2 regions of the Actinomadura sp. NPDC049753 genome follow, and region 2 is predicted to be linked to the other one. Evidence: riboswitches for the same ligand, from Rfam matches in the RefSeq annotation. Region 2 holds a riboswitch; the other holds the start of a gene.
What was found. Region 2 has a riboswitch for cyclic di-AMP ahead of AB0K37_RS24405 (CHAP domain-containing protein). Riboswitches for the same ligand answer to the same signal wherever they lie in the genome.

Region 1: another riboswitch for cyclic di-AMP. It lies ahead of AB0K37_RS06355 (CHAP domain-containing protein); the one in region 2 lies ahead of AB0K37_RS24405 (CHAP domain-containing protein).

What each region holds. Positions count from the first base shown of each region.
Region 1 covers NZ_JBFARL010000014.1:38,395-43,013, reverse strand. Annotated here, with positions in the region: gene AB0K37_RS06370 (alpha/beta hydrolase) at 1-706, shown strand, start outside; gene AB0K37_RS06365 (TetR/AcrR family transcriptional regulator) at 757-1,356, opposite strand; gene AB0K37_RS06360 (DsbA family protein) at 1,470-2,108, shown strand; cyclic di-AMP (ydaO/yuaA leader) riboswitch at 2,501-2,649, shown strand; gene AB0K37_RS06355 (CHAP domain-containing protein) at 2,664-3,353, shown strand; gene AB0K37_RS06350 (hypothetical protein) at 3,543-4,268, shown strand; gene AB0K37_RS06345 (haloacid dehalogenase type II) at 4,449-4,619, shown strand, end outside.
Region 2 covers NZ_JBFARL010000101.1:16,290-20,908, forward strand. Annotated here, with positions in the region: gene AB0K37_RS24395 (M48 family metallopeptidase) at 1-45, opposite strand, end outside; gene AB0K37_RS24400 (hypothetical protein) at 42-1,307, opposite strand; gene AB0K37_RS24405 (CHAP domain-containing protein) at 1,347-2,180, opposite strand; cyclic di-AMP (ydaO/yuaA leader) riboswitch at 2,190-2,362, opposite strand; cyclic di-AMP (ydaO/yuaA leader) riboswitch at 2,487-2,685, opposite strand; gene AB0K37_RS24410 (NlpC/P60 family protein) at 3,181-4,128, opposite strand; gene AB0K37_RS24415 (NYN domain-containing protein) at 4,405-4,619, opposite strand, start outside.

The DNA of each region.
Region 1 (4,619 bases), on a different contig from region 2:
CCAGGCCAACGACCACCACTGGTGGGATGCGGTTCGTGCCGACTTCCATCCCGCTCGCAGCACCCTCACGCTCGACTATCGCGGCACGGGTGACAGCGACAAGCCCGACAGCCCCTACAGCACCGAACAGTTCGCCCAGGACGTGATCGCCGTCCTCGACGAACTCGGCATCGACCGGGCGGACGTCTACGGCACGTCCATGGGCGGACGAGTGGCCCAGCAGATCGCGGCCCGCCATCCGCACCGGGTTGGAGCTCTGGTTCTCGGCTGCACTTCACCGGGTGGCCCGCACAGCGTCGAACGCGGTAACGACGTCCGCCGAGCCTTGGCGCAACCTCAGCCCGAAGCCGCGCGGCAGGCCCTGCTGGAGCTGATGTACACCCCTCGATGGCTGGCCTCCCATCCCGGCCCGCACCACACCCTCGGCGACCCTCGCATGCCTGCCCATGCCCGGCGCCGCCACCTCGTGGCGAGCAACCGGCACAACGCCTGGGACCTCCTGCCGGACATCAGCGCCCCCACCCTGGTCGTCCACGGAAGCGACGATTTGCTCAACCCCACCGCCAACGCACCCCTGCTCGCTGACCGCATCCCCGACGCCCGGCTACACCTGATCCCCGATGCGCGGCATGCCTACTTCGAGGAGTACCGCACCCACGCCAGCCCCCTCGTCCTGGACTTCCTCACCACCGCGCACAAACCGTGAGCGCCTGCGCAGGCGGCATGTGCGAGGGCGGCCGGAACTAATGGGGCCTGCTACTGAGCGGGTGTGCCGGCCGATGGGGCGAGGCCGGTCATTGCGAGGTCGACGATGGCGCTGATGTGCTCGGCGTCGGCCATGCGGGGGGTGAGCAGCCGCCGGTAGTAGGCGGCGCCGTAGAGCAGTTCGGTGACGAGGACCGGGTCGGCGTCGGAACGGACCTGGCCTTTGCGCTGCGCTGCCCGGATGCGTTCGGCGGCGGCGCCCGCCAGGTGACCGATGAAGTTGTCCCACAAGGCCTGGTGGAGGTCCGGGTCGTGTTGGGCTTCGCCGATCAGTGCGCGGTAGTGCGGGAAGACGTGCGGGTCGCCGAGGATGCGAGAGGCCGCCGCCATCTGTGCCTTGATATCTGCGACGAAGTCCCCGGTGTCGGGGAAGGTCGCGTCCATCTTCCATGTGGACAGGAGGCCGTCCAGCAGCACGGCGGCCTTGGACGGCCACCAGCGGTAGATCGTGTTCTTTCCGACGCCGGCGCGGGCGGCGATGCCCTCGATGCTGACCTTGCGGTACCCGACCTCCTCGCAGAGGTCCATGGCGGCCTTGATGACGGCGTTGGCGGCCTCTTCACTTCGGCGCTCAGGACGTCTGGGTGACATGAGGACAGCATAGCCTTCAGGCGGCACGGAACGTTCCGTATTGACGAGGGGAACGGCGGCGGGCATGCTGAGGCGGCACGGAACGATCCGTGCCGCCATTGAAGGACGAACCCATGAAAGTTGAGTTCACCCACGACATCGCCTGCGTCTGGTCGGCGCTCGGCTACGTCCGCTTCCAGCGGGCCGCCGAGGAGCACCGTGCGGGTGGCGGCGAACTGGAGGTCGTCTTCAGGCCGTACCGGACCGCGGTCTCGCCAGAGGAACCGCCGCCGAGCCGTGGACATCTCCATCTCGTGCCCGCCGCGCGGGTCGAGCAGGTTGCGCGGGCGGCGGCGGCCGACGGCCTGGCGGTGAACCTTGACCGGATCGTGCCCGCCCCCACCGCCGACGCCCACCGGCTCATCGCGCTGGCGGCCGCGCACGGCGCCGCCGAGGACATGACCGCCCGCCTGTACCGCGCCTACTTCAGTGACGGTCTGGACCTCGGCGACGCGAACGTGCTGCGGGGCTTGGCGTCCGCGGCCGGCGTCAGGTGGGACGGCGGGAAAGACGGCGAGCGGCCCCGCGCGGAACCGGCGCGATCCGCTCGCGCGTCCGACCCGCGAGTGCCGGTCTTCCGGTTTCCGGACGGGACGGTCCTCGTCGGAGCCGTGTCGCTCGCCACGCTGAGGAGTGAGTTGATGAGGGCCGACTCGCCGCGCCGACGCTCCAGCAGGAACGCTCACCCGAGTTCTGCTCCGGCGCGACTATGAGGTGGAAGAGTTCCGTGATCTGCCTCCGCGCTCGGCGGTCGGCGCTCGGTCAGCTCAGATCCGTACCTTCAAGGCGACTGGCCATGTAATACACACGAATTAAAGGCAACGGGGGAGCGCTCGGGTGTGATCGTCTTCCTCTGGGGGGAGGGGCGGACAAAAAATCTTGGTTCGGTTTGACTGGACCGCAGCCCCTACGTTGAGGGAGTTTTGGGGAGGCTTTACAGGTCAGCAGGGTCTTTGGGGTGTGCTTGACGAAATATGGGCCCGCTTGAACCTGTTGTGGGTGTGTGACCGACGGGGAAGCCCGTCCGGAGCGCCCGACCAGATCATGAAGGGCGCGTCGAGTCCCTGATCATCAGGACGGCCGATCAAGGCACGTCCGCCGCCGAGTCCGCAGAGCGCCGATCACGGCCAGCGGAGCCGGGGACCCACCGAAACACCGGGGTGAATCCGCACTCCCGCCATGCGCGGGGCCGCGGTAGGGCTACTTCCATGCCCGAACCCGACAGCTAACCCGGTAGGCGGACTGGAAGACCTCAGGAGAACCTTCGCATGACCGCTCGTACCTTCGACCTGACCAAGCGCATGGGCACCCGCGTCGCCGCCGGAGCCGTCCTCTCCCTGGCGAGCGCGTTCGGCCTCGCCTCCCTGGCCCCGTCCGCCCAGGCGGACACCAAGCCCGCGAACACCGTGCAGGTCGCCGCCGCGCCCCAGGCCGGCACCAACGGCGCCAAGACCGCAGGCCAGAGCGCCAACGCCGGCGCCTCCGCGCAGGACGTCATCAAGCTCGCCCGCACGCAGGTCGGCACCCACGAGGACGCCTCGGGCAACAGCAAGTTCAACGACTGGTACGTCGGCTCGCCCCTGGGCGAGCAGAACGCCCACCGCATCGGTTCCAAGAGCGCCTCGGTCTACAAGGGCCAGTCTTGGTGCGACATGTTCGTGTCCTGGCTGGGCCAGCACACCGGCACCAAGGGCATGGGCGCCGACGCCTACACCGTCAGCCACGCCAAGTGGTTCAAGAAGACCGGCCGCTTCGGCCAGACCCCGAAGCCCGGCGCCGTGGTCTTCTTCGCCTGGAACGGCGGCGGCATCAAGGGTGTCGAGCACGTCGGAATCGTCGTCAAGGACAACCACGACGGCACCATCAACACCATCGAGGGCAACACCGGTGACGCGGTGAAGAAGAAGGTCCGCGACACGTCCACCGTCGCCGGCTACGGCTACCCCCAGTACCGGTAAGCCGGGGCCGCTCAGCGGCCCCTCGCCCCGCACCGTCCAGTGGTGCTTCCCCCCTTCTCCCTCCCCCGCGCAATCACACCCACGTCGCGAGCACGCCCACGTGCCGTGCGCCGGATCCGTCATGCCCGAACGGCGGGCCTTACGCCGAAGGCGTGACCCGGCGCCCGGACCACCGAGCAAAGGATGAACATGCAGCAGCGAGTCCTCGACAAGGCCCTCATCGGTACCGCCCTCGCGGGCATGCTGGTCGCGGGCGTGGCGGCCGGGACCGCCCATGAGGCCGCGGCGGACGAGCCGACGGCGCACAAGGTCACCGCGCAGCAGGTCACCGGGCAGAAGGCCATGGGGCAGCAGGTCACCGGGCACAAGGCCACGGGGCGGCAGGTCACCGGCCATCAGGTCACCGGGCAGCAGGTGATCGAGCAGCAGGTGGCCGGGAAGAAGGTCACCGGGAAGAAGGTCACCGGGAAGCGCGACGCGAAGGTCCCCCGCCACACCGCCGGCAAGGTCGCTCCGAAGCGCCACGCCGTCCTGGCGGGCAGCACCACCGCGTCCTACTTCTGGGACGACGGCTCGGGCGTGAACGGCGACACGGGCGCCCCGGCGGGCGGCAAGCCGATGCAGAAGGGCCTGTTCGCCAGCCCGAGCTGGCCTCTGCACACCAAGGTGAAGGTCACCTACAAGGGGCGCAGCGTCACCGGCTTCGTCGGGGACCGCGGGCCGGGCGAGCCGTCGCACCGCGGCGTGATGCTCGACCTCGACACCTACACCTTCCGCCACCTGGTCGACGGCAAGAAGCCGAAGAGCAAGTACAACACGGGTACCTCGGCGGGCCACCTGAAGGGCGTCAAGTACGAGATCCTGTCCTGGGGCCACGGCGCCGGCAAGAAGGGCGCCCCGAAGCCCCTCGGCTGATCAGTCCGTCCAGGTGACCCCCTCCTAGCCTCACCACAGACCCCGCTCCCGTCCTCGGGCGAGAGCGGGGTCTGTCACGTCCGGGGGAGATGTGAGGCGCTGCTAAAACCGGCCGCCCAGGACGGCATGTTAGGACTGGGGTAGGGCACCATCCGGGCGCTCTTGGGCGAGGGAGTACCAATGGGCTTCGACGTTAGGGCGATCCGGGTAGTGGCCTGCGACATCTTCGGGACGACCGTCGACTGGCGGACAGGGGTCGCCGGCCAGGTGGCAGTGATCGCTGCGGAGCGCGGTGTCGCGTTGGAGAGCGAGGCCTTCGCCGACGATTGGCGCGAGCGGTACCTCCCGTCC
Region 2 (4,619 bases):
GGCGCCGTCCCCGGCGCGGTCCTCGTCGGTCTCCGCCTCGCTCATGCGAGCTCCTCCTTCACGTAGTCGCGCCACAGTTCGGTGAAGCGCTCCCGCGTCAGGCCGAGCACGTCGCGCAGCGCCGCGGCCTCCGGGGCACGCCCGGCGGCCCGGTAGAGCCGCACCAGCGCCGCTTCACCGTACCGGTCGGCGACCATCCGGCAGGCGAGCCAGGCCTCCTGGTAGGCCTGGGAGAGGCGGGGGGAGCCGCCGGCGAACGCGTCGGCGGAGGGCAGCGCGGAGGGCGCGCGCCCGGCGGAGACCTCGCGGCGCAGCTCGCCCGCCGCCGACCGGGTGCTGATCTTGACGCGCCGGTAGCCGACGTAGTCCGCGAAGCCCTCGATCAGCCACAGCGGGGTGCGCCCGTCGCGGGCGCCGCCGGTGGCGACGTGGGTCAGCTCGTGGGCGAGGACCACGTCGCGGCCCAGCTCGTTGAGGCGGCCGAAGGTGCCGGGGGAGACGATGACGCGGTCCTCGCCGCGGCCGCCCCCGGCGGCCGGGGCGACGGCGGCGAGCGCGGCGATCTGGCCGAGGCTCTGCCCGGGGCCGGCGAGCGCGGAGGCGACGGTCGCGTCGGCGGGGACGAGCGCGACGACCCGCCGCGCCCACCCCGTGCCGACCACGGACGTCACGGCCGGGACGGCCGCGTCCAGCCGCCGGGCGATGCCGTCGAGGCCGGCGCCGTCGCCGATGACCAGGCTCGTGCGGCCCCTGACCACCGTCTGGGGGCCGCAGTCCCAGATGTCGGTGTCGTCGGCGAGGCCGCGGGACGTCCCGTCGCCGACGATCGTCCACGCCCCGCCCCGCGGGGCCAGCGTGAGGTAGCGGGTGCGGGCCACGTCGCTCCGGTCGAAGCCGCGCAGCCTGTAGCGCGCCTCGACGCGGACGACGGCGGTCTCGCCGTCCACGGCCTCGGTGCCGACGACGCGCTCCCGCCAGCCTTCCAGGGGAAGCTTCCGGAGGTTCCCGTACATGCGTGACTGGGTGTCCTGGAAGGCGGCGGGGGCGTTGCCCACCGTGGCGAGGAACGCCATGCGGTCGCCTTCGCGGACGGCGTCGGCGCGATTGGCGAGGACGGCGGCGGCCATGGAGGGGCTGAACGTCCCGGCGGACGGGGAGCCGGGCGCGCCGGCGTCCGCCGCCCCGCCGCCGGAGCGCGAGCCGGCCAGGCCGGCCCCTCCGGCGAGGAGGACGGCGAACCCGCCCGCGCCGAGGGCGAGAACCCGGCGCCGCGTCACGGGGGCTTCCTGCCCGGGGCCTTCCTCCATGGGCGCGATCCTATGCAGGGCGCGGGGCGGGGGGTGCCGTCACGACCGGTAGTCCGGGTAGCCGTAGCCGACGACGACGTCTGTGGAACGTTCCTTTATCCGGACGGCGTTGTCGGTGTTGCCCTCGACGGTCTCGATCGTGCCGTCGTCGACCTTCTTGACCACCATGCCGACGTGCTCGATGTCGTCGACGGACTCGCCGCCGTCCCACGCGAAGAAGACGATCGCGCCGGGCTTCGGCTCGGTGCCCCAGCGGCCGTGCTCCTGGAACCAGCGGGCGTGGGCGACCGTCCAGGCGTCGCTGCCGACCTGGTCGCTGAAGCCGATCTGCTCGCCCACCCAGGAGACGAACATGTCGCACCAGTTCGCGTCGCCGTAGCCGCTGAGGGAGCCGCCGTCGCGCGCGAGGGTCTCCTGTGCGCGGGACGTGGCCATGTACCACTCCTGGAACTTGGTCTCGCCGCCGCCGTCCTCCTCGACGCCCACCTGCGAGCGGGCGAGCTCGATGGCCTGCGCGGCGGTGGGGCGCGGCTTCGCGGCGGTCTTCGCGGCGGCCTTTCCGGAGGTCTTCGCCTTCGGCTGCTCGGGCCGGTCCTTCTTCGCCGGGGCCTTCGAACCGGCGGTCCCTGACTCGTGCTCGGACGTGCGCCCGGACGGGCCGCCGTGCGCCGTCAGGCCGGGGGCCAGGTCGGCCGCGGCGGCGGACCTCGCCGGGGTGGAACCGAACGGCAGGACCGACGCCTGCGCGGTGGCGGCGGCGGTGCCGAGCACGGCGGCGCCGACGATCACGCCGCCGGTCGTCCGCCAAGTGAGGGACAGGGGGTTCGGCTTGCGATGCCTGCCGGGGGTCTTCTTGCAGTGCGCGCGTGGCACGGGGGGATCTCCTCGACTTCCATGCCGCCTACCGGGTTAGCTGACGGGTTCGGGCGTGGAAGCCGCCCTACGGCCCGCGAAGGCAGGCCGATTCACCCCGAAAAGGACGCAGTGGGTCCCCGGTTCCACGGCGGCCGCGCATGCGGGGGCACGGCGGTCCGCGGATTCGGCGGTGACGTGCCCGGGGGGCGGGCACGCCGGTTCTGATGGGGAATCTCGGCGGGCGCGTGAGCGCCCGCCGAGTGAAAGGGGGGTGGGGGCGCGGCCGCGTGGCGGCCACGCCCCAGGTAACGCTGCGGGATTCACTCCTTCTCTTCCAGACGCCTACCGGGTTAGCTGACGGGTTCGGGCGTGGAAGTGGCCCTACGGCGGCTCTCACCGGACTGCCGGGAGAGACGCGCCGATTCACCCCGGGTGCCGGAATGCCCGTCCGGAGAGGTTCTCCGGACTCCGGCGCAGATGGGTCCCCGGTTCCGCGCTGAGGCGGATTCGGCGCTGCCGCTGCGATCCTGGGGGCGAGATGGGGCCCGGCGCGGGACCTGTCTCCCGCGTGCGAACGAGCGGCGCCTTGTGTTGTGGCGGACGGCGGCCCGTCTCCGGGGACCGTCCGGGGCCTGCCCCGTGTAGGTCACCGCGGCTGCGCGCTCAGCGCCATGCACGCTGCGGCGTGCGCACGGTGGGACGGGGTCGGCCGGGTCTGCGTCGAGACCGTGCGGCGCCTTCGGGCGCCGCGGGACGGCACGTGGGGCGTGCCGCCTTGGGGGAGCGGCGCGTGGCTCGCGCCGCCGTCACGCGGGTGCTGGATGCGCCGCGTGGGGCCGGGGCGCCGGGTGGGCGCCGCGGGTCCACGGCGTCTGGAGGGCGCCGTGAGTGGTGCAAAGGTACCAAAACCCCAAAAGAAGGCAAACCCCCCCAAAATCAACAACGGACCAGGTCAAGCCTGGTCCGTTGTCGATGGAGGCCCGATGCCGCCCGTGGGGCGGGGGTTCTGGGCGGTGCGTCAGGGACGTCCGGCGCCGTAGTAGTTGCTCAGGTAGTAGCCGGAGGTGATGTCGCTGATCTTGACGACGTCGCCGGTGTGCGGGGCGTGGATCATCTTGCCGCCGCCCACGTAGAGGCCGACGTGGCCGAGGTTGCTGAAGAACACCAGGTCGCCCGGCTGCAGGTTGCTCTTGGCCACCCGCTTGGTCGCGGCGTACTGGGAGTTGGTGGTGCGGGTGATGCCGACGCCCGCGGCGGCCCAGGACTTCATGGTCAGGCCGGAGCAGTCGTAGGAGCTCGGGCCCTCGGCGCCGTAGGAGTAGGGCTTGCCGAGCTGGGCGTAGGCGAAGTCGAGCGCCGCGCGGGCCGGGCCGCTGGCCGGGCCGTTGTAGGTGCCGCCGGTGGGGCCGCCGCCGCCCGGGCGGGAGGGCGTGCTGCCGCCGCCGAGCCGACGCACGAGCGCCTTCTGCTTCTGCACCTGCTTGTCGAGGTCCTGCTTCTGCTTCTTCAGCTCGTCCTGCTTCGACTTCACCTCGTCGTAAGCGGCCTTCGCCTGGGACTGCTCGCGGCGGAGCCGCTGGGCGGTCGCGAGGAACTGGGTGAGCTGGGAGCTGCGCTCGTGCGACAGGTGCGAGAAGACGGCGGCCTGGTCGAGGATCGACTGCGGGTCGTTGCTGCCGACGAAGCCGGTGACGTCGGTCGAGTCACCGTTCTTGTAGGCGGTGGCCGCCATCTGCGCGATCTTGGAGCGCTGCTCCTCGAAGCTGGCCTGCTCCTGCTTGCTCGCCTTGGTCGCGGCGTCGAACTTCTTCTTGGCGACCTTGAGCTTCTCGCGGTTCTGGTTGAACTGCTCGACCTTCTGGTCCATCTTCTCGTTGAGCTTGTCGAGCGTCTTCTGGGCCTGCGCCCGGGTCGGCTTGGGCTCGGCGTGCGCCACCACCGGGGAGCAGGTCAGGGAGACCGCCACGGTCAGTCCGGCGACGGCCGCCAGGCGACGGGAGACGCCTGTGCCCGCAGAGCCCGCCCTGCGGCCAGGCCGCTGCGCCGGTGCCCCGATGTGATCATTGGCCACGGTCGGTTTCGCCCCTCTCGTCCACGACGTCAGCGGACGACATTAGCGACGGGCAACAGCCGTCACAACCGATTCATCACTCTTTGATTGACATCTCTCGATATCATCCACTTTTAGTGACGTCATGATCACATACCGCGAGGACTGCCTTATCGGAGCCTTATGGGCGTCTTAGGAGCGGCCCAGCCTGCGCAGTAGCAGGGAGGACGGGCAGGGGCGCGCATTGGCGCGCCGCGCGGCGTCGGCGACCTCCCGGTCGGACGACACCACGACCACCGAGCGGCCCGGCGGCTCGGCCCGCACGAGCTCGCCGATCAGCTCGTCCGCCGTCTGGCCCGGGTGGCTGAACCGCACCCGCACCCCGCGCGGCGCCGCGATGGCGACCG